3 regions of the Micromonospora echinofusca genome follow, and region 3 is predicted to be linked to each of the others. Evidence: riboswitches for the same ligand, from Rfam matches in the RefSeq annotation. Region 3 holds a riboswitch; each other region holds the start of a gene.

Region 1 (7,652 bases), 3.3 Mb from region 3:
CGGCCAGGGCCTGCCGCAGGCCGGGCAGCGCGCGGGCGCCGCCCCACACCTGCGGGGCGCGCAGCACGGCGAGCACGAGGTTGACCCGGGCCTCGCCGGTGGGCGCGGCGGCGAGCACGTGCAGGCCGTCGCGGATCTGCACGTCCTTGACCTCGCACAGGTAGCCGTCGAGGTGCAGCACGAAGTCGTCGAAGTCGTCGGCGTCGGGCATGGCCTCGGCGTGCAGGTCGTGGTGCAGCTCGGCGGCGCGCACCAGGTCCCAGATCTGGGCCCGCAGGGTCGGCACCTTGGCCGGGTCGAGGGCCTGCACGGTGGCGTACTCGTCGAGCAGCTGCTCCAGCTTCGCCAGGTCGCCGTACGTCTCGGCGCGGGCCATCGGCGGCACCAGGTGGTCGACGACGACGGCGTGCGCGCGCCGCTTGGCCTGGGTGCCCTCGCCGGGGTCGTTGACGATGAACGGGTAGACCAGCGGCAGGTCGCCGAGGACGGCGTCCGGGGCGCAGTCGGCGGCCAGCCCGAGGCCCTTGCCGGGCAGCCACTCCAGGGTGCCGTGCTTGCCCAGGTGCACCACGGCGTCCGCGCCGAACCCGCCGTCGGCGACGGGCGCGGCCAGCCAGCGGTACGCGGCCAGGTAGTGGTGGCTGGGCGGCAGGTCCGGGTCGTGGTAGATGGCGATGGGGTTCTCGCCGAAGCCGCGCGGCGGCTGGATCAGCAGCACCACGTTGCCGAAGCGCAGCCCGGCGAGCACGATGTCGCCGCCGTCGGTGTAGAGCCCGCCGGGCGGCTCGCCCCAGTGGGCGAGCATCCGCTCCCGCAGCTCCGCCGGCACCTGGTCGAACCAGCGCCGGTAGACCTCCCCCGGCACCCGCGCCTCGGCGGCGCCGAGCTGTTCCGGGGTGAGCCACTCGACGTCGTGGCCGCCGGCGGCGATGAGGGCGTGGATGAGCGCGTCGCCGTCGTCGGGCACCGGGGCATCGCCGAGGTGGTAGCCGGCGTCGGCCAGGGCGGCGAGCAGCCGCACCGCCGAGGCGGGGGTGTCCAGGCCCACGGCGTTGCCGACCCGGGAGTGCTTCGTCGGGTACGAGCTGAGCACCACCGCGAGCCGCTTGTCGGCCTGGGGCACGTGCCGCAGCCGGGCGTGCCGCACGGCGATGCCGGCCACCCGGGCGGCCCGCTCCGGGTCGGCCGCGTAGGTGGAGAGCCCGTCGGCGTCGATCTTCTTGAACGAGAACGGCACGGTGACGATCCGGCCGTCGAACTCGGGGATCGCCACCTGCATGGCGGCGTCCAGCGGGGACAGTCCGGCGTCGCTGTCGGCCCACTGCTCACGGGTGCTGGTCAGGCAGAGCGCCTGGATCACCGGCACGTCGAGGGCGGCGAGCGCGCCCACGTCCCAGGCGTCCTCGTCGCCCCCGCCGGAGGCGTCGGCGGCGACCGTGCCGCCGGCCGCGAGCACGGTGACCAGCAGGGCGTCGCAGCGGGCGAAGAGCCCGAGCGGTCCCGCGCCGGCGGTCAGGCCGCGCAGCGAGCCGCAGTAGATGGGCAGCGGGTCGCCGCCGGCCGCGTCGACGGCGTCGGCGAGGACGTCGACGAATCCGGTGTTCCCGGCGAGGGCGTGCGCCCGGTAGAAGACGATGCCCACGGTCGGCCGGTCCGGCCGCGCGGGCCGCTCGCCGTGGATGCCGTACGTCGGCGTGGGCGCGGGTGAGGCGAAGCCCTCGCCGGTGAGCAGCACCGTGTCGGAGAGGAAGCGGGCGAGCTGGGCGAGGTTCTCCGGCCCGCCCTCGACCAGGTAGGCCAGCGCCTGGGTGGCCACCCCGGAGGCCACCGTGGACGCCGCCATCAGCTCCGCGTCCGGCACGTTCTCGCCGCCGAGCACGACCGTCGGCACGCCGGACGCCAGCACCGCCGCGAGCCCGTCCGGCCACGCCTGCCGGCCGCCGAGCAGGCGTACGACGGCGAGGTCCACGCCGTCGAGCAGCGCGGGCACGGCGTCGGCGGCGACCCGGGCGGGGTTGGCGAGCCGGTAGTCGGCGCCGCTGGCGCGGGCGGCGAGCAGGTCGGTGTCGGCGGTGGACAGCAGCAGGATGCGCACGCATGACTCCGGAGAGTGACACCCTGGTCGGCGCGGGGACGACCGGGCGGGGCGAGGGGTGGGCGCGATTCAGCGGGTACGGCGCGCCGGCGGCCAGCTCACCGGCGGGCCGGCGGGGTCGGGCGACGCGACGCGGGCGTCAGCGGCAGGTGGCGAGGGCACACCCGGGCGCGGCGGCGACCGGACCTGGCACGGTGTGGGCGCGACCGACGGTGGGCGCGGTGCGGGCCGGCGGGCGCGCGGCGGCCCGGCGGCTGGCCGGCGGCGCGGAAATACCGCCGCCCACGGGGCCGCTGCCACGGCCGGGCACAGTGCGACGATGATCGTCGATGGTGGAGACGCGGTGCGTCATCGGGTCCTCCTCGGGTGTCCACGCCCTGGGGTCACTCCGACGGCCGAAGTATCCTGGCTCCCGGATCGACGCTCACCCCCGGCCTTCCAACCGCGCACGCACGGCCGTGACTCACGAGGGGGGATCGCTCCCCGGTGACAGTGGCGGGACCGCGCCGGAATCGCACCGGCTTCCTTCACTGCCGTCAGGCCGCGAATGCTGCCACACCCCGGCGCCGCCGGTCAACGCCGCCCCGACCGGCCGGCGGCGGACCCGTCAGCGGGCGTGGCGCTCCGGGTGGGCCCGGTTCCACACCCGCATCCGCTCCGGGTAGCCGGTGCGGGCGGCCTCGTACAGCGGCACCGCGTGCTTGCGGGCGATGGAGCCGGCGGCGCGCGGCGAGCCGGTGCGACGGCGGATCCACTCGCCGTCGTGGGCGATGGCGACGACGGTGGTGTCGGTCGCGGTGGTCTCCGGTTCCAGGTAGAACTCCACGCCCCGGCGGCTGGTCACGAACGCCTCCAGCGCGGCCAGGTCCTCCCGGGTCGCCTCCCGGTCGAGCTTCGTCGGGGTCGGGTCGGCGGCCCGCGACCGCCGGTTGAACCAGCCCATGTCCCGCTCCTCTCCTCCGGGTCCTCCCAGTGCAGCACCCTTACCTGCGAGGCGGCTGCGAGCGGGGTGTGAGTGCCCCGCCAGGTGACCTCAGCGGGCCGGCGGGCGGGTGGCCGGCACCAGGGCGAGGGTGGGCAGCAGCAACAGCGGCACGACGAGCAGTGCCCGCAGGGTGCCGACCCGGTCGCCGAGCAGGCCCAGCAGCGGCGGGCCGGCCAGGAAGGCGGTGTAGCCGATCACGGCGACCACGCTGACGCGGGCCGGCGCCCGCCGCTCGTCGTCGGCCGCCGCGCTCATCCCGACCGGGAAGCCCAGCGACGCGCCGATCCCCCAGAGCGCGACGCCGGCGATCGCCACCGGCCCGGAGCCGGCGAGCACCGCCACGGCCGCGCCGACCGTGGCGAGCACGATGGTGCCGGACAGCACGGGCACCCGGCCCCAACGGTCCAGCGCGACGGTGCCCAGCATGCGCCCCATGGTCATGCCGACGACGAAGACGCCGAAGACCGCCGCCCCGGCCGCCTCGCCGAGGTCGTGGCCGTCGATGAAGGCGACCGCCAGCCAGTCGTTGGCGCTGCCCTCGGCGAACGCCGCCACCAGCACCAGCAGGCCGATGAGCAGGGTACGCGGTTCCCGCCAGGCGGCCAGCAGCTCGCGGCGGCGCTCGGCCGGGGCGGCCGACGCGGAGGCGGTGCCGCTCTCGGCCGCCGGCAGGAACGACCGTACGGCCAGCAGCGTGCCGAGCAGCACCACCGCGGCCAGCGCGGCCAGGTGCGCGGCGACCGGCACGCCGAGGCGGGCCGCCCCGGCGCCCAGGCCGGCGCCGGCCACGGAACCGAGGCTCCACGCCGCGTGGAAGCGGGGCATGACCGTACGACCCAGCCGCCGCTCGACCGCCGCGCCCTCGACGTTCATCGCCACGTCGCAGATGCCGGAGCCGTAGCCGAGGGCGCACAGCCCCACCGCGACCCCGGCCGGGGAGCCGGCCAGGGCCCCGATTCCCGTCACGGTCAGCCCGGTCGCGACGACCAGGGTGGAGAGGGCGACGGTGCGGGCCGCGCCCAGCCGCTGGGCCACCAGGCCGGCGGTGGGCATCGCGAGGAGCGCGCCGACGGACATGGCGAGCAGCAGCAGCCCGAGCCGGCCGGCGCTGAGCCCGAGCGCGTCCCGGGCGGCGGGCACCCGGGAGAACCAGGTGGCCACGGCCAGGCCGTTGAGCGCGAACACCACGGCCACCCCGGTACGGGCGGCGAGCACCGACCGCGGTACGACCGGCGGCGGCGCGGCGGGCGGGGCGACGGTACGGCTCACGGGGGCGTCCTCTCGCCTCGGGTGCTCTCCCGCCCGATCCCACACCTGAGAGCGCTTTCAGGACAACCCGGCCGCGCCCCTTACCGTGGACACGTCGCAGGGGCATGATGCGGTCGACCGTCCACGCCGCGACGGCCGACCACGGGGAGGACCGGGATGACGACGACGCACCGACCACCGACCCTGGAGGACGTCGCCCGGGCGGCGGGGGTCTCCCGGGCCACCGCCTCGCGGGTGATCGCCGGCACCGGGTACGCCTCCGCCGCCGCCCGCGAGCGGGTGACCGTCGCCGCCGACCTGCTCGGCTACGCGCCGAACCCGGCCGCCCGCGCGCTGGTCCGGGGCACCGGCGTCCGGCTGGTGGTGGCGGTGACCGGCACCGCCCCCACGGTCCTCGACGACCCGTACGTCCACCGGGTCCTCGGCGCGTGCGCCCGGGTCTGCGCGCCGTACGGGCTCGGGGTGGCGCTGCACTGGCTGCCCACCCGTGCCCCGGGCGAGGTGCGCCGGCTGGCCGAGGACCGCAGCGTCGGCGGGATCATCCTGATCAACACCACCGAGACGGTGCTGGACGCCGTCCCGGTGGGACTGCGCGGCCGGGTGGCCTCGATCGGCATCGGCTCCGCCCTCGTACCCGCCTTCGACGTGGACAACGGTGGCGGCACCGAGGCCGTGGTCCGGCACCTGTACGCCAGCGGGCGCCGCCGCATCGCCATGGTGACCGGCCCCCGCTGGCTGTCGTGCGCCGGCCGCTCCGTCGGCGCGTACCGGCGGGTGGTGCGCGACGCCGCACTGCCGGTGCGCCTGGTCCCGGGAGACTTCAGCGCCGACCGGGGCCGGGCGGCGGCCCGGGAGGTGCTGGCGCGCTGGCCGGACACGGACGCGATCGTCGGCAGCAGCGACGCCACCGCCCTCGGGGTGATCGACGGGCTGCGCGGCGACGGCGTCCAGGTGCCCGGGGACGTCGCGGTGACCGGCTTCGACGACATCCCGCTCGCCGCGATGACCACCCCCGCGCTGACCACGGCCACCCACCCGGTCACGCAGATCGCCTCGGCGGCGGCGACGGCCGTACTGGACGGGCGGCCGGTGCCGCCGGCGACGATGTTCCCGTCCCGGCTGGTCCGCCGGGTCAGCGGCTGAGTCGCCGGGCAGCCCCGCCCCTCTCCCGCATCGATCATGGGTTCTGGTGGGCGTCATCGGGCCTTCCCGACTTTCGCGGGCACCACACCTGCATGATCGACGCCGACTCGGGGGGGTGCGGGTCGGGTCACGTCGATGGACGGTTCAAGCCGTGGCCGGTTGGGGAAAGTCACCCCGGCGGGACGATGAGGGGCAGGGCTCGACGGCTGCCTGCGACCCGGACACCAGGGCGGCGACAGGGGGCCGGGACGTGGATTCGAAGCAGCACGCCGAACCGGCGGGGGCGGCCGTCGACCTCTTCGCCGGCGACGATCCCACCAGCGCCGCGCACCGGGCCACCGACTGGGCGGCCACTGCCCTGGGTCCGGTACAGACCTGGCCGCCGGAGCTGTGCGCGGCGGTGCGCACCGTGCTGCCGTCGAAGATCCCGATGCTGCTGTGGTGGGGCCCCGAGCTGGTGCAGATCTTCAACGACGCGTACACGCCGGTCCTCGGCGACAAGTACCCGGCCGCTATCGGTCAGCCGGGCGCACAGTGCTGGCCGGAGGTCTGGACCGAGCTGGGTCCGCTCACCGACCAGGTGTTCGCCGGCCACGGCGCCACCTTCGCGGAGAACCAACTGCTGATGCTCGACCGGCACGGCTACCTGGAGGAGACGTACTGGACCTTCTCCTACAGCCCGGTACGCGCCGACGCCGGCCGCGTCCCCGGCATCTTCGTGGCCACCACGGACGTCACCGCGCGGGTGCTGGGTGACCGGCGGCTGGAGACGCTGCGCGAGCTGGGCTCGGTCTCGATCGCGGCGGCGGACACCACCCGCGACGCCGTGCGGGCGTCGGCCCGGGTCCTCACCGGCAGCCCGGCCGACCTGCCTGCCGTGATGATCTACCTGCGCCCCGAGGGGGCGACGCCGGACGAGGGCCCGGCCGCAGACGGCGACGGTGGAGAAACCGGCCCCGGACCGGACGGCGGCGCGTCGGAGGACGCGGACGAACTGGTCCTGGCCGCCTCCGTCGGCGTGGCCGAGGAGGCCGCCACGAGCGCCGGGTGGCTGGCGCAGATCGGCGAGGTCGCGCGGACCGGCCGCCCCGCGCGGGTCCGGGGCGTGGCCCTGCCCGGCGACCCCCGCGCACACGCCGGGGCGGTCGTCGGGGTGCCCGTGGACGAGGTGGTGGTGCTGCCCCTGCTGGCCACCGGCCAGGCCCGCCCGACCGGCGTGCTGGTCGCCGGCGTCAGCCCCTTCCGCAGACTGGACGAGGCGTACGCCGGCTTCCTCGACCTGGTGGCCAGCCGGGTCTCGACGGCGCTGGGCGACGTGCTGGCGTACGAGGCGCAGCGACGCCGGGCCGCGGCGCTGGCCGAACTGGACGCGGCGAAGACGGAGTTCTTCACCGACGTCAGCCACGAGCTGCGCACCCCGCTGACGCTGATCGCAGGGCCGGTGCGGGAGAGCCTCGCCGACCGCCGCGAGCCGCTCCCGCCGGGCCAGCGCGAACGCCTGGAGCTGGTGCACCGCAACACCGGCCGGCTACGCAAGCTCGTCAACGACATGCTCGACTTCGCCCGCATGGAGGGCGGCCGGCTGGACCCGGAACGCGTGGAGACCGACCTTCCGGCGCTCACCGCCGGCGTCGCCGAGTCCTTCGCGTACGCCATGCGCGAGGCCGGGCTGACCTACCGGGTCGACGTCGAGGCGCTGCCACGCACCGCGTACGTGGACCGCGACATGTGGGAGAAGGTGGTCGTCAACCTGCTCTCCAACGCCCTGAAGTACACCCTGGCCGGCACGGTGCGCCTGCGGCTGCGCGGCGACGGCGAACGCGTCACGCTGTCCGTCGACGACACCGGCGTCGGTGTGCCCGCCGACCAGCAGCCGCTGCTGTTCCGCCGCTTCCACCGCGTACGCGGCGCCAGCGGCCGGTCGCACGAGGGCACCGGCATCGGGTTGGCGCTGGTGCAGGAGATGGCCCGGTTGCACGGTGGCGAGGTCAGCGTGCGCTCGGTCGAGGGCGAGGGCTCGACGTTCACCGTCCGCCTGCCGTACGGCCGGGCCACCGCCACCGCCACGCGCCGCGAGCGGGCCCACGAGCCGGCACACGAGGCGTACGTCGCCGAGGCCCTGCGCTGGCTGCCGGAGGCCGCGCCCGCCCCCACGGACCG
Region 2 (7,652 bases), 2.3 Mb from region 3:
CCCTGGCCGGCGGCCAGGCCATCAGCAGCCTCTGGAACGGCACCCACACGGCCACCGCCGGCGACATCACCGTCCGCAACGCCGGGTACAACGGCACGCTGGGCGCGAACGCCTCGACCGCCTTCGGGTTCACCGCCACCGGCGACGGCGCCACCGCGCCCGGCAACATCACCTGCACCAGCCCCTGAGCGTGGCGAGACCGGGCCCGGAGCCACCTGGCTCCGGGCCCCCGGTGGAGGAAGATTCCTTCGAGGCTCAGATCAGTAGGCGTAGACATCTTTCATCGGGCATCGAGGCTCCACTATATTGCGGGCACTGTCGATCTCTCCCGATGACGAGGTGCACATGTTCGACAACCCGACGCTGCGGCGGCGTACCCTCCTGGCGGCCGTCGCCGGCGCCGCAGCCGTCCCCGTGGTCGCCGGCCCCGCGTGGGCCGCGTTGCCGAAGGTCTACATCGACCCGGGCCACGGCGGCACCGACCCCGGCGCGGTCGGCAACGGGCTGCAGGAGAAGGCCCTGACACTCGACATCTCCCTGCAACTGCGCAGCATCCTGCTGGCCAACTGGGCCGTCGACGTCCGCATGTCCCGCACCACCGACATCACCCGCAGCCTGGCGTACCGCACCGACGACGCCAACGCGTGGGGCGCGAACCTGCTCGTGAGCGTGCACATCAACTCCGGCGGCGGCACCGGCTTCGAGAGCTACCGGTACCCGACGGCGGACGCCGCCACCGTCAACCTGCACAACGCGCTGCACCCGAGGGTGATCGGCCGCATGCGGACGATCGGCGGGGTCACCGATCGAGGGCCGAAGACCGCGAACTTCCACATGCTGCGCGAGTCGGCCATGCCCGCGGTGCTGACCGAGAACCTCTTCATCGACTCGGTCGCCGACTCGAACCTGCTCAAGCGCGCCGACTTCATCACCGCCACCGCCCGTGGCCACGCCGAGGGCATCGCCGCCTACCTCGGCCTGAGCGCGCCCAACCCGCCGACGTTCAGCACCATCGTGGACAACGCCACGGCGGGCCGGTTCACGGCGAGCACCAACTGGGGCACCTCCTCGTACTCCGCCCAGCGCTACGGGGCCGACTACCGCTTCGCCAACCCCACGCCGGCCAGCGACGCCGCCTGGTTCAAGGTCAACATCCCGGCCGCCGGGAACTACCGCGTCGAGGTACGGCACCCGGCCGACCCCGGCTACAACAGCTCGACCCCGTACGTCGTCGTCACCGCCTCGGGCAACCGTACGGTCAACGTGGACCAGCGCTCCAGCGGCGGCGTCTGGCGCTCGCTGGGCACCTTCGGGCTGGCCGCCGGCGACCGGAACCTGGTCGCGGTCAGCCGCTGGACCAACGCCACCGGCTACGTGGTGGCCGACGCCGTCCGGGTCACCCGCGTCTGACAGTGCCGCCGGTCCGTGCCCGCTCGTCGACGACGTGCCGGTGGTACGTCGTGGCGAGGTGACCGACGAGGCGTGGACGGTGATCGCGTCGCCGCTGCCGGAGCCTGGTGCTTCGCGGCGGCGGCGCGATCACCGGCGGGTCGACGACGGACCCGGTGACGGCCGCACCGGGAGCTGCCGAACGGCCCGCTCAGCATCCGCCCGCGCAGTCCGTCGTACGGCTGCTCGTCGCCGGGCCGGCCGGGCCGAGGCCGGGCGTGCAGCAGGCGTCACCGCGCCACGCCTCGCGGCCCTCCTTCACCGCCACCGCCGCGATGACCAGCGCGGCGACGGGGTCGGCCCAGGACCACCCGAACAGGCTGTTCAATCCCAGGCCCACGAGCAGTACGGCGGACAGGTAGGTGCACAGCAGGGTCTGCTTGGAGTCCGCGACCGCCGAGCGGGAGCCGAGTTCCCGGCCGGCGCGGCGCTGCGCGTACGACAGCCCTGGCATGATCGCCAGCGACAGTGCGGCGAGCACCAGGCCGACGCTGGAATGCCCGGCCTCGGCGCCGCCGAGCAGCGCCCGTGTCGACTCCACCGTGACGTACGCCGCGAGCGCGAAGAACGAGACCGCGATGATCCGTAGCGCGACCCTCTCGCGGGACTCCGGGTCGCGGCCGGCGAACTGCCATGCCACCGCCGCCGCCGACGACACCTCGATCACCGAGTCCAGCCCGAAGCCGATCAGCGCGGTCGACGACGCGAGCGTGCCGGCGGTGATCGCCACGACCGCCTCGACGACGTTGTAGGTGATGGTGGCGGCGACCAGCAGCCGCACCCGGCGGGCGAGCACCTGGCGGCGTGCCGGCGACGGCCCGACCGGTGCGGGGTCGATCAGGGGCAGGCTCATCAGCAGCAGCCCTTCTCGGCGGAGACCGGGCAGGCGGCGGGGTCGACCGTCAGGGCGAGGCCGAGCAGGTCGGTCAGGGCGTGGGCCAGTCGGGCGTCGGCCAACTCGTAGCGGGTGCGCCGCCCCTGGGGCGCGGCGACCACGAGGCCGCAGCCGCGCAGGCACGACAGGTGGTTCGACAGGTTCTGCCGGGTCGTGCCCAGCAGTTCGGCCAGCTCTGCGGGATAGCCCGGCCCGTCGCGTAGCGCCAGCAGCAGCCGCGCCCGGGTCGGATCGGACAGGGCGTGACCGAAGCGCGCCAGCACCTGACCGTACGTCAACGTCTCCACGCCCCGATGGTACAGCCGACGATGTATCGAGCGGAGGCGGCTCGGTGCGCGCTGGTCTCGTGGGCCGGACGTCGACGGGGCGCGACGCCGTCGACGGGACCGGCCCGCTGGCGCAACGGCCCGCCGGCGGTGTATCGACGCGGGCATCCGGCGTGCGATCGACAGGCGTCGTCCGGCTCGCCGACGACACGCCCGGGACCGACATGTGGGGTGTGACAACGCCGCCAACCCTATATATGGTGTCGGGCGCAGCTGGTTCGGCCGCTCATCCGGAGCGGTCGAGGCAAGAGGGAACCCGGTGGGAATCCGGGACTGCCCCGCAGCGGTGAGTGGGAACGACCGCCGTCATCAGCACTGGGCCGCCAACGGCCTGGGAAGCGACGGCCAGTAGGAGACCGGCGAGTCCGGTCACGCCCGCGAGTCCGAAGACCTGCCAGTGCGCCGTACGCCCGCATCAGGGTGTGTGGCGGTCCGAGGCCGCGTGGGACGGCCGACGCCATCCCGACGCGTGCTCGCGCGCGTCGTCGTCGGTGTCCGCTCCCCGCGTGCCCCAGGAAATCCGTCTGGGATCAAGGCTCGCGAGGAGTGAGTGGTGACAGTCACCGAGGTTGTTCCGGCCGCCGGCACGGCGGTCGACGATGCGGCCGTGGCGGGCCAGCGGCGACCGCAGATGCGGGTCCGCAAGCGCGACGGCGGCACCGAGGCGGTCGACGTCAACCGGATCGTCCGGGCGGTCGAGCGGTGGGCCGACGACCTCGCCGACGTCGACCCGCTGCGGGTGGCGACCCGGACGATCAGCGGCCTGTACGACGGGGCGACGACGGCCGAACTGGACCGGCTGTCCATCCAGACCGCCGCGGAGATGATCGGCGAGGAGCCGCAGTACTCGCGGCTGGCGGCCCGCCTGCTGGCCGGGTACGTCGACAAGGAGGTCCGCCGGCAGGGCATCGGCTCCTTCAGCGAGGCGATCCGGCGCGGGTACGCCGAGGGGCTGATCGGTGACGACACCGCGGCGTTCGTCGCCGCCCACGCCGGCGTCCTCGACGCCGCCGTCGACCCGCGCGGCGACCTGCGCTTCGAGTACTTCGGGTTGCGTACGGTCTACGACCGCTACCTGCTGCGTCACCCGACGAGCCGGCTGGTGCTGGAGACCCCGCAGTACTGGTTGCTGCGCGTGGCCTGCGGCCTGTCGCAGACGCCGGACGAGGCGGTCGAGTTCTACCGGCTGATGTCGAGCCTGGCGTACCTGCCGAGTTCACCGACGCTGTTCAACTCCGGCACCCGGCACACGCAGATGTCCTCCTGCTACCTGGTCGACTCCCCGCGCGACGAGCTGGACTCGATCTACCAGCGGTACGCGCAGGTGGCGAACCTGTCGAAGTTCGCCGGCGGCATCGGCATCGCCTTCTCCCGGGTCCGCTCCCGGGGCGCGCTGATCAGGGGCACCAACGGGCAGTCCAACGGGATCGTGCCGTGGCTGCGGACGCTCGACGCCTCGGTGGCAGCGGTCAACCAGGGCGGCCGGCGCAAGGGCGCGGCCTGCGTCTACCTGGAGCCGTGGCACCCGGACGTCGAGGAGTTCCTCCAACTGCGCGACAACACCGGTGAGGACGCCCGGCGCACCCACAACCTGAACCTGGCCAACTGGATCCCGGACGAGTTCATGCGGCGGGTGGAGGCCGACGGGATGTGGTCGCTGTTCGACCCCGACGTGGTGCCGGAGCTGCCGGACCTGTGGGGCGAGCAGTTCGACGCGGCGTACCGGGCCGCCGAGGAGCAGGGCCGCTACGTGCGGCAGGTCCCGGCGCGCGAGCTGTACGGGCGGATGATGCGTACCCTCGCCCAGACCGGCAACGGGTGGATGACGTTCAAGGACGCCGCGAACCGGCTGTGCAACCAGACCGCCGAGGCGGGCAACGTGGTGCACCTGTCCAACCTGTGCACCGAGATCATCGAGGTGTCCAGTGACGGCGAGACCGCCGTGTGCAACCTCGGCTCGGTCAACCTCGCCGCCCACCTGGGCGCCGACGGCATCGACTGGCAGCGGCTGCGCGCCACCGTCCGCACCGCCGTGACGTTCCTCGACCGGGTCATCGACATCAACTACTACCCGACGCCGCAGGCGGCGGCGAGCAACCCCCGCTGGCGGCCCGTCGGGCTCGGGCTGATGGGCTTGCAGGACGTGTTCTTCGCGCTGCGGCTGCCGTTCGACTCCCCGGCCGCGCGGGAGCTGTCCACCCGGATCAGCGAGGAGCTGTACCTGACCGCCCTGGAGACCTCCGCCGACCTGGCGGAACGCTCGGGCGCCCACCCGGCGTACGGGCGGACCCGGGCGGCGCGCGGGCAGCTGCAACCCGACCTGTGGGGCGTGACGGGCACCCAGCCGGCGCGGTGGGCCGCGCTGCGGGAGCGGGTCGCCGCGTACGGGCTGCGCAACTCGCTGCTGGTGGCGATCGCGCCGACCGCCACCATCGCCTCGATCGCCGGCTGCTACGAGTGCATCGAGCCGCAGGTGTCCAACCTGTTCAAGCGCGAGACCCTGTCGGGGGAGTTCCTCCAGGTCAACACCGCCCTCGTACGGGAGCTGAAGGCGCGTGGCCTGTGGACGGAGCGGATCCGCACGGCCATCAAGCGCGCCGAGGGCTCCGTGCGGGACGTCGCGGAACTGCCGGCCGAGGTGCGGGAGCTGTTCCGTACCGCATGGGAGCTGCCGCAGCGGGCGTTGATCGACCTGGCCTCGGCCCGCGCCCCGTACATCGACCAGTCGCAGTCGCTGAACCTGTTCCTGGCCGCCCCGACGATCGGCAAGCTCTCCTCGATGTACCTGTACGCCTGGAAGGCCGGGCTGAAGACGACGTACTACCTGCGGTCGCGGCCGGCCACCCGGATCCAGCAGGCCACGGTCGCGCCCGCCGGGCCGGCGCGCGCCGCCGGCCTCGTCGCGCCGGTGGCGACCGTCGACGAGGCGCTGGCCTGCTCCCTGGAGAACCCCGAGTCGTGCGAGGCCTGCCAGTGACCACCCCGACCACCACCAGCGAACCGAGGACCGCCCACATGCTGCTAGACCCGGGGATGGATCTCACCCTGCGCCCGATGCGTTACCCGCACTTCTTCGACCGCTTCCGTGACGCCATCCGCAACACCTGGACCGTGGAGGAGGTCGACCTGCACGCCGACCTCGCCGACCTCGACCGGCTCTCGCCGGCCGAGCGGCACCTGGTCAGCCGCCTCGTCGCGTTCTTCGCCACCGGCGACACGATCGTCGCCAACAACCTCGTGCTCAACCTCTACCAGCACGTCAACTCCCCGGAGGGCCGGCTCTACCTGTCGCGGCAACTGTTCGAGGAGGCCGTGCACGTCCAGTTCTACCTCAACCTGCTCGACACCTACGTGCCCGACGAGACCGAACGCTTCGCCGCGTTCGCCGCCATCGAGAACATCCCGTCGATCCGGCGCAAGGCCGAGTTCTGCTTCCGCTGGATCGACTCGCTGGGCGAACTGCGTGAGCTGCGTACCCGACAGGACCGGCGGGCGTTCCTGCTCAACCTGATCTGCTTCGCCGCCTGCATCGAGGGGCTGTTCTTCTACGGCGCCTTCGCCTACGTCTACTTCCTGCGCTCCCGGGGGCTGCTGCACGGCCTGGCGTCCGGCACCAACTGGGTGTTCCGCGACGAGTCCCTGCACATGGCCTTCGCCTTCGACGTGGTGGAGACGGTCCGTGGCGAGGAGCCGGACCTGTTCGACGACGAGCTGGCCGAGCAGGTGCGGCAGATGCTCACCGAGGCCGTCGAGTGCGAGGTCCAGTTCGCCGAGGACCTGCTCGGCCAGGGCGTACCCGGGCTGTCCCTGGCCGACATGCGCGAGTACCTGCAACACGTCGCCGACCGGCGGCTCGCGCAGCTGGGCATCCCCGCCCACTACGGGTCGACCAACCCGTTCGCGTTCATGGAGTTGCAGGACGTCCAGGAGCTGTCGAACTTCTTCGAGCGGCGCGTGTCGGCGTACCAGGTCGGGGTGAGCGGCACGGTGGCCTTCGACGACGACTTCTGAGCCGGAGGCGCCCCCGACCCTCGCGGACCGGGGGCGCCCCGGGTGCGTGCGTCAGGCGGCGGAGCGGGTGCGGCGCCGGCGGGCGGACCGGCCCGTCGTCGTGGCGGCCGCTGCGGGTCACGTCGCCTCCATCGAGATGTCGAAGGCGGCGTCGCGGACGTCGGCCACCGGGTGCTCGCGCAGCAGGTGCAGCAGGTCCCGCCACGGCGCGGACCAGCCGTACGCCCTGCCGCCGCCGGCGAGTGCCACCGCGAACAGGCCGGTGGTGGCCTCGCCCCGCGCGGCGAGTACGTGGGCCGCGGCGAGCACCGGCTCGGCGTCGAGGGTCTTCGGCGAGGCGGTGCGCCGGCCGAGGAGACGGGCGAGCCGGGCGGCGAGTGCCGGCCGCCCCGTCACCAGTCGCGCGATGCCGAGGATCTCGGCGCTGAGCCGATCGGAGGTCGTGTCGGCGAGCGGCAGCAGCCCGGTCAGCAGGGTGCCGGCCTGGGCCCCGTACGCGCGATGGCCGCCCAGCTCGTCCGCCATCCGCCGCCACGGCGCGGGATCCATCCGGGGATCGGAGGCCCACACCGAGGACGCCTCGGCCACGATGGCGTCGATGCGCCGCCGCGCGGGACGGTCCGCGCCGGGGCCACCGGGGTCCGTGTCGGCGTCGTCGGCCCGTACGAGGGCGCGCAGGGCGATGGTGGGCGCCTCCCGCTCGGGACGACCCGGGTGGCGCAGCACCGCGTCGACGAGCGGTCGCACCGACTGCCAGTCGTGCCGCTCGCCCGGGTCGGCCAGCGCCGCCGCGACCAGGCCGGTGAGGTCGGGTGCCCAGGGCAGCCAGTGCACGAGCCGGGGTCGGGCGAGCCGGCTGACCTCACGGTCGGTGCTCGCGCAGGCCCGGGCGACGAGGGCGGCGTAGCGGGGGCGATCCGGTGCGGCGACCCCGTCGGGCGGGGTCGCCAGGACCGTCAGCGACTCCTCCC
Region 3 (7,652 bases):
GGGCACCGACCTCGCCTACGCCGCCGCCGATCCACGGGTACGCCTCGATGACTGACCTCGCCCTGCCCGCCAGCACCCGGCGGCCGAAGCTCCGTACGGGCCGCGCCGGTGCCGCCGTCTCCTGGGCCGTGCTCGTCGGCGCGGGCCTGGCCTGCCTCCTCGCCCCCGTGCTCTGGCCGCTCGACGAGAGCGCGGTGGACCTGGCCCGGACCAGGCTCGCGCCCTCCTGGACGCACCCGGCCGGCACCGACGACCTGGGTCGCGACGTGGCCCACCGCAGCCTCTACGGCCTGCGGGTCTCGCTGCTCGTCGGCGCGGTCGCCGCGCTCGTCGCCACCGTGATCGGCGGCCTCGTCGGCGCGGTGGCCGGCACCCTGGGCGGCTGGGTCGACCGGGTGCTGATGCGGGTGGTCGACACCATCGCGGCGCTGCCGCACCTGCTGCTGGGCATCTTCATCGTCGCGATGCTGCGCCCGAGCCTGGGCGCGGTGATCCTGTCGATCGGGCTGACGCACTGGCTCTCCACCGCCCGCATCGTCCGCTCGGAGCTGCTCAGCCTGCGTACCCGGCCGTTCATCGACGCCGCGATCTCCGGTGGCGCCAGCCGCACCCGGGTGATCACCCGACATCTGCTCCCGCACGTGCTGCCCCGGCTGGCGCTGGCCACCACGCTGATGGTGCCGCACGCCGTCTGGCACGAGACCGCGCTGTCCTTCCTCGGTCTCGGCCTGCCCCCGCACCTGGCCTCGATCGGCAACATGATCAACGACGGGCAGCGGTCCCTGCTCACCGGCGCCTGGTGGGCCAGCATCGTGCCCGGCCTGCTCCTCGTCGTCGTCACGCTGGCCCTGGCCGCCCTCACCGGCCGCTGGCGCGACCGCCTCGACCCGCGCGTACGAGCGGAGCTGAACCTGTGACCACCACCCCCGGAACCGTCGATCCGGCCGACTCCGGCGGCACGGGTGGTGTCGGCGCCGGCGGTCGGCCCGGCCTGCTGGAGGTCGACGGGCTGACCGTCCGCTTCCAGCTCCGCGACGCCGTGGTGCAGGCCGTCACCGACCTGCACCTGACCGTCCACCCGGGCGAACTGCTGGCGGTGGTCGGGGAGTCGGGCTGCGGCAAGTCGGTGCTCGCGCACGCCCTGCTCGGCCTGCTCCCCGGCAACGCCACGGTCACCGGTCAGGCCCGCCTGCACCGGCCCACCGGGGAGCGGGTCGACCTCACCGGCGCCTCCGAGCGCCAGCTCGCCCGCGTCGTACGCGGACGCGCCGTCGGGCTGGTGCCGCAGAGCCCCGCCACCGCGCTGAACCCCGTACGGACGGGACGGCGGCTGCTGGAGGAGACCCTGCGCGCCCACGGGCACTCCCGGCGCGAGGCACCCGCGGCGGCCGAGCGGGTCGCCGCCGAGGTGGGTCTCGACCCCACCGACCTCGACCGCTATCCCCACGAACTCTCCGGCGGCATGGCCCAGCGCCTGGCCACCGCCCTCGCCCTCGCTCCCGACCCGCCGCTGCTGCTCGCCGACGAGCCCACCACGGGCCTCGACCGGCCACTGGTCGACCACACCCTCGACCTGCTGCGCCGCCGCTGCGACTCCGGCGGAGCCGTCCTGCTCATCACCCACGACCTGGCCGCCGCCCGTCGGGTCGCGGACACGGTCGCCGTCATGTACGCCAGCCGCATCGTGGAACGGCGGCCGACGGCCGAGTTGTTCGCGGCGCCCGCCCACCCGTACACCGCAGGTCTGCTCGACGCCCTGCCCGAACGGGCCTTCCGGCCCGTCCCCGGCCATCCGCCGATGCTCACCGACCTGCCGCCCGGCTGCGCCTTCGCCCCGCGCTGCGGGCGCGCCACCGACGTCTGCCGCACCCCGCCCGCGCCCCCGGCGGGCGGACCGGGCAGAGTCGCCTGCCACCACCCGCTGACCCTCGGAGCGCCGGCATGACCAGTACCGCCGGAGCGCCGGCATGACCAGCACCGCGCTCGCGGCCCACGGGGTCGCCGTCTCCTACGGCGGCCGGCGCGTCCTCGACGGCGTCGACCTGCGCGTCGCCCCCGGTGAGACGGTCGGGTTGCGCGGGCCCTCGGGCAGCGGCAAGTCCACCCTCGCCCGGGTGCTCGCCCTGCTGCACGCCCCCGAGGCCGGGCACGTCACCCTCGACGGCCACCGGGTGGCGGGGGCCCGGCACCGGCTGCCCGCCGCCGTCCGTACGCGCGTCGCGATCCTGTTCCAGAGCCCTCGCGCGGCCACCGACCCCCGGCTGGGCCTCGCCGACATCATCGCCGAGCCGCTGCGCGCCACCGGCACCCCCGACGAGCAGGCGCGGGCCCGGGCGGCGGAGCTGGCCGACCTCGTCGGCCTCACGCCCGACCTGCTCGCCCGCCGCCCGCACGCGGTCAGCGACGGGCAGCTGCAACGCGCCTGCCTCGCCCGCGCGCTCGTGCACCGGCCCGACTACCTGCTCTGCGACGAGGCCACCGCCATGCTCGACGCCTCCACCCAGGCGCACCTCGCGGCCGTCATCACCGACTACCAGCGGCAGCACGCCGCCGGGGTCCTGCTCATCACCCACGACCCGGCGCTGATGGCCCGCTGGGCGACCCGCGTGGTCGACCTGCCGGCCGCCGCGTAGCCCCGACCGGCCGTCCCGCCGGCCGCCTTCGGCGCGACCGTCCCTGATGGTGTTCGTCACCGTGACTTCCGGGGCGGCCGGCGGCTAGGGTGACGCTGCCGTGGTGTTCGGGAAGCCGGTGGAAGACCGGTGCGGCCCTCGCCACTGTGATCGGGAAGTTCGCGGCCCTCGTCGTAAGAGGTCACTGGGCGTCAAGCCTGGGAAGGCCGGCCACGGACGCATTTCCCGTCAGCCAGGAGACCGGCCACGGCACTGCGATGACCCGTCCACGAGGTGTTGGAAGGCGGTCCCGATGCGCGTGCGCGCAGTGCGGTCCACCCTGTCCCGGCGCGTTGCGCCCATGTCCGTCCTCGTCGTCCTGCTCGGCGCCTGCGCCACGGACGACCCGGCCACGGCGCCGCCGCCGGCCGCCGCCCCGGTCACGCTGACCAACTGCGGTACGCCGGTCACCGTCGCCGCCCCGCCCGAGCGGGCGGTCACCCTCAACCAGCCCGCCACCGAGATCATGCTGGCCCTCGGCCTCGCCGACCGCATGGCCGGCACGGCGTACCTGGACGACGCGATCCTGCCCGAGCACGCCGCCGCGTACGCCGCCGTGCCGGTGCTGTCGGACAGGTACCCGGCGAAGGAGAAGCTGCTGGAGGCGGCGCCCGACTTCGTCTACGCCTCGTTCCACAGTGCCTTCGGCGACGAGGGCGTCGGCGACCGCGCCGCGCTGGCGGGGCTCGGCGTCGGCACGTACCTCTCGCCGGCCGGATGCCCGAAGCAGCACCGGCCGGCGAGGCTGACCGTCGAGGACGTGTTCGCCGAGATCCGGGACGTGGCGGCCGTCTTCGGGGTGCCGGAGCGGGCCGAGAAGCTCATCGCCGACCAGCGCTCCCGGATCGCCACGGCCGCCGCCCGGATCGGCGGCGCGCGGGACGTCTCCGTGCTCTGGTGGGACGCCGGCACCGACGCCCCGAGCGTCGGGGCCTGCTGCGGCGGCCCAAACATGATCATGTCGGCGGTCGGGGTGCGCAACGCGTTCGGCGACCTCACCGGCGGCTGGGCCGACACCAGTTGGGAGGCGGTCGTGGACCGCGATCCCCACGCGATCGTGCTGGTCGACGCGGGCTGGGACCCGGCCGCCGCGAAGCGGACATTCCTGACCCGGCACCCCAGCCTGAAGGACCTGCCCGCCGTGGCCGGGCAACGCTTCGTCGTCATCCCGTTCTCGTCCACCTCCGCCGGGGTACGCGTCGTGCTCGGCGTCGAGGCGCTCGCCGCGGGCGTGGCGCAGCTCCCCGCCGGGGCGGACCGCTGACCGCCGTGGTCCGCCGCACGGCCGCCGACCCGACCCGGCCCGCCGGCCCCGGAACCGTGCGTCACGCCGGGTTCCGCGCGGCGCACCCGGTCGGCCTGGCGGTGCTGCTGGTGGCCCTGCTGGCGGGCCTGGTCGTGTCGATCGGCGTGGCCGTCACCATCGGGCCCGCCGACATCCCCGTGTCGACCGTCTGGTCGGTCGTGGCCGACCGCCTGGGGCTCCCGCACGCCGAGGTGCCCCTGCTGCGCGAGCACATCGTCTGGCGGCTGCGCCTGCCCCGGGTGCTCGGGGCCGCGGCGGTGGGGGGCGGGTTGGCGGCCGTCGGCGCGGTCATGCAGACCGTCACCCGCAACCCGCTGGCCGACCCGTACCTGCTCGGGGTCTCCTCCGGGGCGTCGCTCGGCGCGGTCGCGGTGCTCGTCCTGGGCTTCGGCGGCGGGGCCGCCGCGCTCACCGGGGGCGCCTTCGCCGGGGCACTGGCCGCGTTCGCGGTGGTGGCCGCGGTGGCCGGCCGGCGGGCCGTGCTGGCCCCCACCCGGGTGGTGCTGGCCGGCGTGGCCGTCGCGCAGCTCTGCGGTGCGGCGACCTCGTTCGTCATCATCTGGGTCGCCGACCCGCACGCCACCCAGAGCATCACCTTCTGGCTCTCCGGCTCGCTGGCCCGCGTCGACTGGGCCGCCCTGGCCTGGGCCGCGCCGGTCCTGGCCGCCGTGCTCGCCCTGATGGCGGCGTACGCCCGCACGCTCAACGCGTTCGCCTTCGGCGAGGACGCCGCGGCGACCCTCGGCGTCCCCGTCGCCCGGGTGCGGTGGCTGCTGCTGGTCGCCACCGCGCTGCTCACCGCGTCGCTGGTCGCCGTCAGTGGCGCGGTGGGCTTCGTCGGGCTGATCCTGCCGCACGCCGCCCGGTTCCTGACCGGGGCGGACCACCGGCGCCTGCTGCCCGTCGCCGTCCTCGCCGGGGCGATCTTCCTGGTCTGGGTGGACACCGCCGCGCGGACCCTGTTCGCGCCCCGGGAACTGCCGGTCGGCGTGCTGACGGCGCTGCTCGGGGTGCCCGCCTTCGTGGTGCTGCTGCACCGCCGGAAGGTGCGTGGCTGATGCTCGCCGTCACCGGCGTGTCCTGGTCCGCCGCGGCCCGGCGGATCCTCGACGACGTCACCTGCGTGGTGCCGGCGGGCAGCCTCGTCGGGCTGCTCGGCCCCAACGGCTGCGGCAAGACCACCCTGCTGCGTGTCGTCGCCCGGCTCGCCGCGCCGGATGCCGGGCTGGTCACGGTCGGCGGCGACGACGTCGCCACCCTGCCCCGGGTCACGCTGGCCCGCCGTGCCGCGCTGCTCGCCCAGCACGCCGACACGGACCTGGACCTCACCGTCGGCGAGGTGGTGCTGCTCGGTCGTACGCCCCACCGTGGCTCGCGCTGGTCCGACAGCGCCGCCGACCGCGCCGCTGCGGCGGACGCGCTGGCCCGGGTGGACCTCGCCGGGTACGCCGACCGCCGCTGGCACACCCTCTCCGGCGGGGAGCGGCAGCGGGTGCAGTTGGCCCGTGCCCTGGCCCAGCAACCGCTGCTGCTGTTGCTCGACGAGCCCACCAACCACCTCGACATCGGCCACCAGTTGCACCTGCTGCACCTGGTCCGCCGCTCGGGGGTCACCACGCTGGCGGCGCTGCACGACCTCAACCTGGCCGCCATGTTCTGCGACGCGGTGGTCGTCCTGGCCGCCGGGCGGGTCGTCGCCGCCGGTACGCCCGCCGAGGTCCTCACCCCCGGGCTGCTCGCCGACGTCTACGGGGTACGGGCCGACGTCGCGGCGCACCCGGCCACCGGCCGGCCCGCCATCACCTACCACCCGCCCGCGCCCTGACCGGCGTCCGGCTGAGGCGCCCTCAGCCGGCCCCCCGCGCGCCGGCCCGACCGTCGCCGGGACCGGCGGAACCACCAGGGGCGGCGGGACCGGCGGAACCATCAGGACCGGCGGATCCGGCTCGGCCGGCGGCGGCGAGGAAGGCGTTGTAGCGGGCCAGGTCGTCCGGCTCGCCGCTGGCGTCGGCCCGGGCGGCGGCCCGGTCCAGGCGGTCCTGTTCCCGCCGGTCGGCGCGGACCCACTGGCGGACCAGCACCACCAGCACGACCGCGGCGGGGATCTCCCCGAACGCCCAGGCGATGCCCGCGCCCAGCCGCTGGTCCTCCATGAGCGACGACGCCCAGTCGGGGTGGACGGCGACGTACCAGTCCGGGGCGATGAGGGTGGTGGTCTGCATCAGTACGAGGCCGAAGAAGCCGTGCGCCATCATCGACGCGAGGTGGATGATCACCAGGAGCGGGTGGGCGAGCCTCGGTCGGCCCGGATCGACCCCGATGAGCACCCAGAACAGCAGGTACCCGGCGAGCACGAAGTGCGTGAGCATGGCCAGGTGCCCGAGGTGGGAGCGCATCAGCGTGCCGAGCAGGTCGCTGAGGTAGAGGCCGAAGAGGCTGCCCGCGTAGATGCCCAACGCGACCAGGGGATGGGTGAGCAGCTTCGCGGGCCGGCTGTGCAGCGCCAGCAGCAGCCACTCCCGGACGCCGCGGACCTGCGGGTCGGTGGGGCGACGCAGGGCGCGCAGCGCGAGGGTGACCGGGGCGCCGCCGACGAGCAGGATCGGCACCAGCATCGACAGCACCATGTGCTGCACCATGTGGGCGCTGAACAGCACGTACGCGTAGCGGGCCACGCCCAGGTTGGTGACGGCGGCCAGCAGCAGCACCCCCGCCAGCCAGCTCGCCGTACGGGCGGGCGGCCAGCGGTGCCCGGCCCGGTGCAGCCGCCACACCCCGGCCAGGTAGCCGCCGACGCCGAGCACGGTGAGGGTCAGGAAGAACATGTCCGGCAGCGGCTGACCCAGCAGGCGCTCCGGGGTCGGCGCGGCGGGCATCGGGAAGCCCAGCAGCTCGGTGATCGGGTCGGCGTCGAGGGGGTCCTGCGTCACCGGGGTGGGACTGCGTGACAGCGCCACGGCCAGCCCGACGGTGGCGGCGAACACGACCACCTCACCGGCGGCCAGCCGGGCGAACGCGCCCCGCCGACCCGCGCGCAGGGCCGGCAGGGTCCGCGACCGGTGCCACGCGCCGAGGGTGCCCAGGACCGCCAGGGCGGCGAGCTTGCCGAGGACCAGCCAGCCGTACCGGGACTGCCAGAGCTGGTCCACGTCGCCGAGGCGTACGGCGGCGTTGGCCGACCCGCTCACCGCGACGGCCACGAAGCAGCCCAGGGCGAGGCGGCCGTACCGGTCGGCGGCGTCGGCGAGCTGCCGGCTGCGCCGCACCATCAGCAGCGCCACCAGCCCACCGACCCAGAGGGCGGCGGCCAGCACGTGCAGGGCGAGGCTGGAGACCGCGATCTGGTGGTTGCCGGCCCCGGCGGCGTGCCCGGTGAACGCGGGCGGCAGCACCCCGACCAGCGCGATCAACGCCGTCGCGGCGGCGAGCCCGCGCGAGAGGCCCGCCCGGGCCAGCACCGCCACCGCCAGCGCCAGCCCCGCCTGGAGCAGCAGCGCCTGCCCCTGCGAGATCGAGGTGGCGAAGCTGACCACGGTGGCGACGCCGAGGCGGTCCACGGGGACGCCGAGCAGGTCCGAGACCGTCAGCACGATCAGCGCCACCGAGGCCACCGCCCAGCCCGCAGCCGCCGCGCCCGCGCGACGCAGCAGCAGCCAGCCGTACGCCGAGACGCT

Evidence for each region. A riboswitch is a leader RNA that binds a small molecule or an ion and turns the genes downstream of it on or off. The one in region 3 is predicted to bind cobalamin.
Region 1: another riboswitch for cobalamin. It lies ahead of cobN (cobaltochelatase subunit CobN); the one in region 3 lies ahead of GA0070610_RS31260 (ABC transporter substrate-binding protein).
Region 2: another riboswitch for cobalamin. It lies ahead of GA0070610_RS14965 (ribonucleoside-diphosphate reductase subunit alpha); the one in region 3 lies ahead of GA0070610_RS31260 (ABC transporter substrate-binding protein).

Annotation. Positions count from the first base shown of each region.
Region 1 is NZ_LT607733.1:2,473,992-2,481,643, reverse strand. Features, by position in the region: gene cobN (cobaltochelatase subunit CobN) at 1-2,095, opposite strand, end outside; cobalamin riboswitch at 2,494-2,623, opposite strand; gene GA0070610_RS10985 (hypothetical protein) at 2,703-3,038, opposite strand; gene GA0070610_RS10980 (MFS transporter) at 3,129-4,349, opposite strand; gene GA0070610_RS10975 (LacI family DNA-binding transcriptional regulator) at 4,506-5,492, shown strand; gene GA0070610_RS10970 (SpoIIE family protein phosphatase) at 5,743-7,652, shown strand, end outside.
Region 2 is NZ_LT607733.1:3,422,944-3,430,595, reverse strand. Features, by position in the region: gene GA0070610_RS14985 (cellulose binding domain-containing protein) at 1-188, shown strand, start outside; gene GA0070610_RS14980 (golvesin C-terminal-like domain-containing protein) at 346-1,410, shown strand; gene GA0070610_RS14975 (cation transporter) at 1,601-2,302, opposite strand; gene GA0070610_RS14970 (ArsR/SmtB family transcription factor) at 2,302-2,631, opposite strand; cobalamin riboswitch at 2,868-3,082, shown strand; gene GA0070610_RS14965 (ribonucleoside-diphosphate reductase subunit alpha) at 3,302-5,647, shown strand; gene GA0070610_RS14960 (ribonucleotide-diphosphate reductase subunit beta) at 5,686-6,681, shown strand; gene GA0070610_RS14955 (HEAT repeat domain-containing protein) at 6,799-7,652, opposite strand, start outside.
Region 3 is NZ_LT607733.1:5,762,919-5,770,570, reverse strand. Features, by position in the region: gene GA0070610_RS24705 (ABC transporter permease) at 1-55, shown strand, start outside; gene GA0070610_RS24700 (ABC transporter permease) at 48-917, shown strand; gene GA0070610_RS24695 (ABC transporter ATP-binding protein) at 914-1,945, shown strand; gene GA0070610_RS24690 (ABC transporter ATP-binding protein) at 1,968-2,633, shown strand; cobalamin riboswitch at 2,718-2,896, shown strand; gene GA0070610_RS31260 (ABC transporter substrate-binding protein) at 2,926-3,936, shown strand; gene GA0070610_RS31255 (FecCD family ABC transporter permease) at 3,942-5,036, shown strand; gene GA0070610_RS24675 (ABC transporter ATP-binding protein) at 5,036-5,803, shown strand; gene GA0070610_RS24670 (bifunctional copper resistance protein CopD/cytochrome c oxidase assembly protein) at 5,826-7,652, opposite strand, start outside.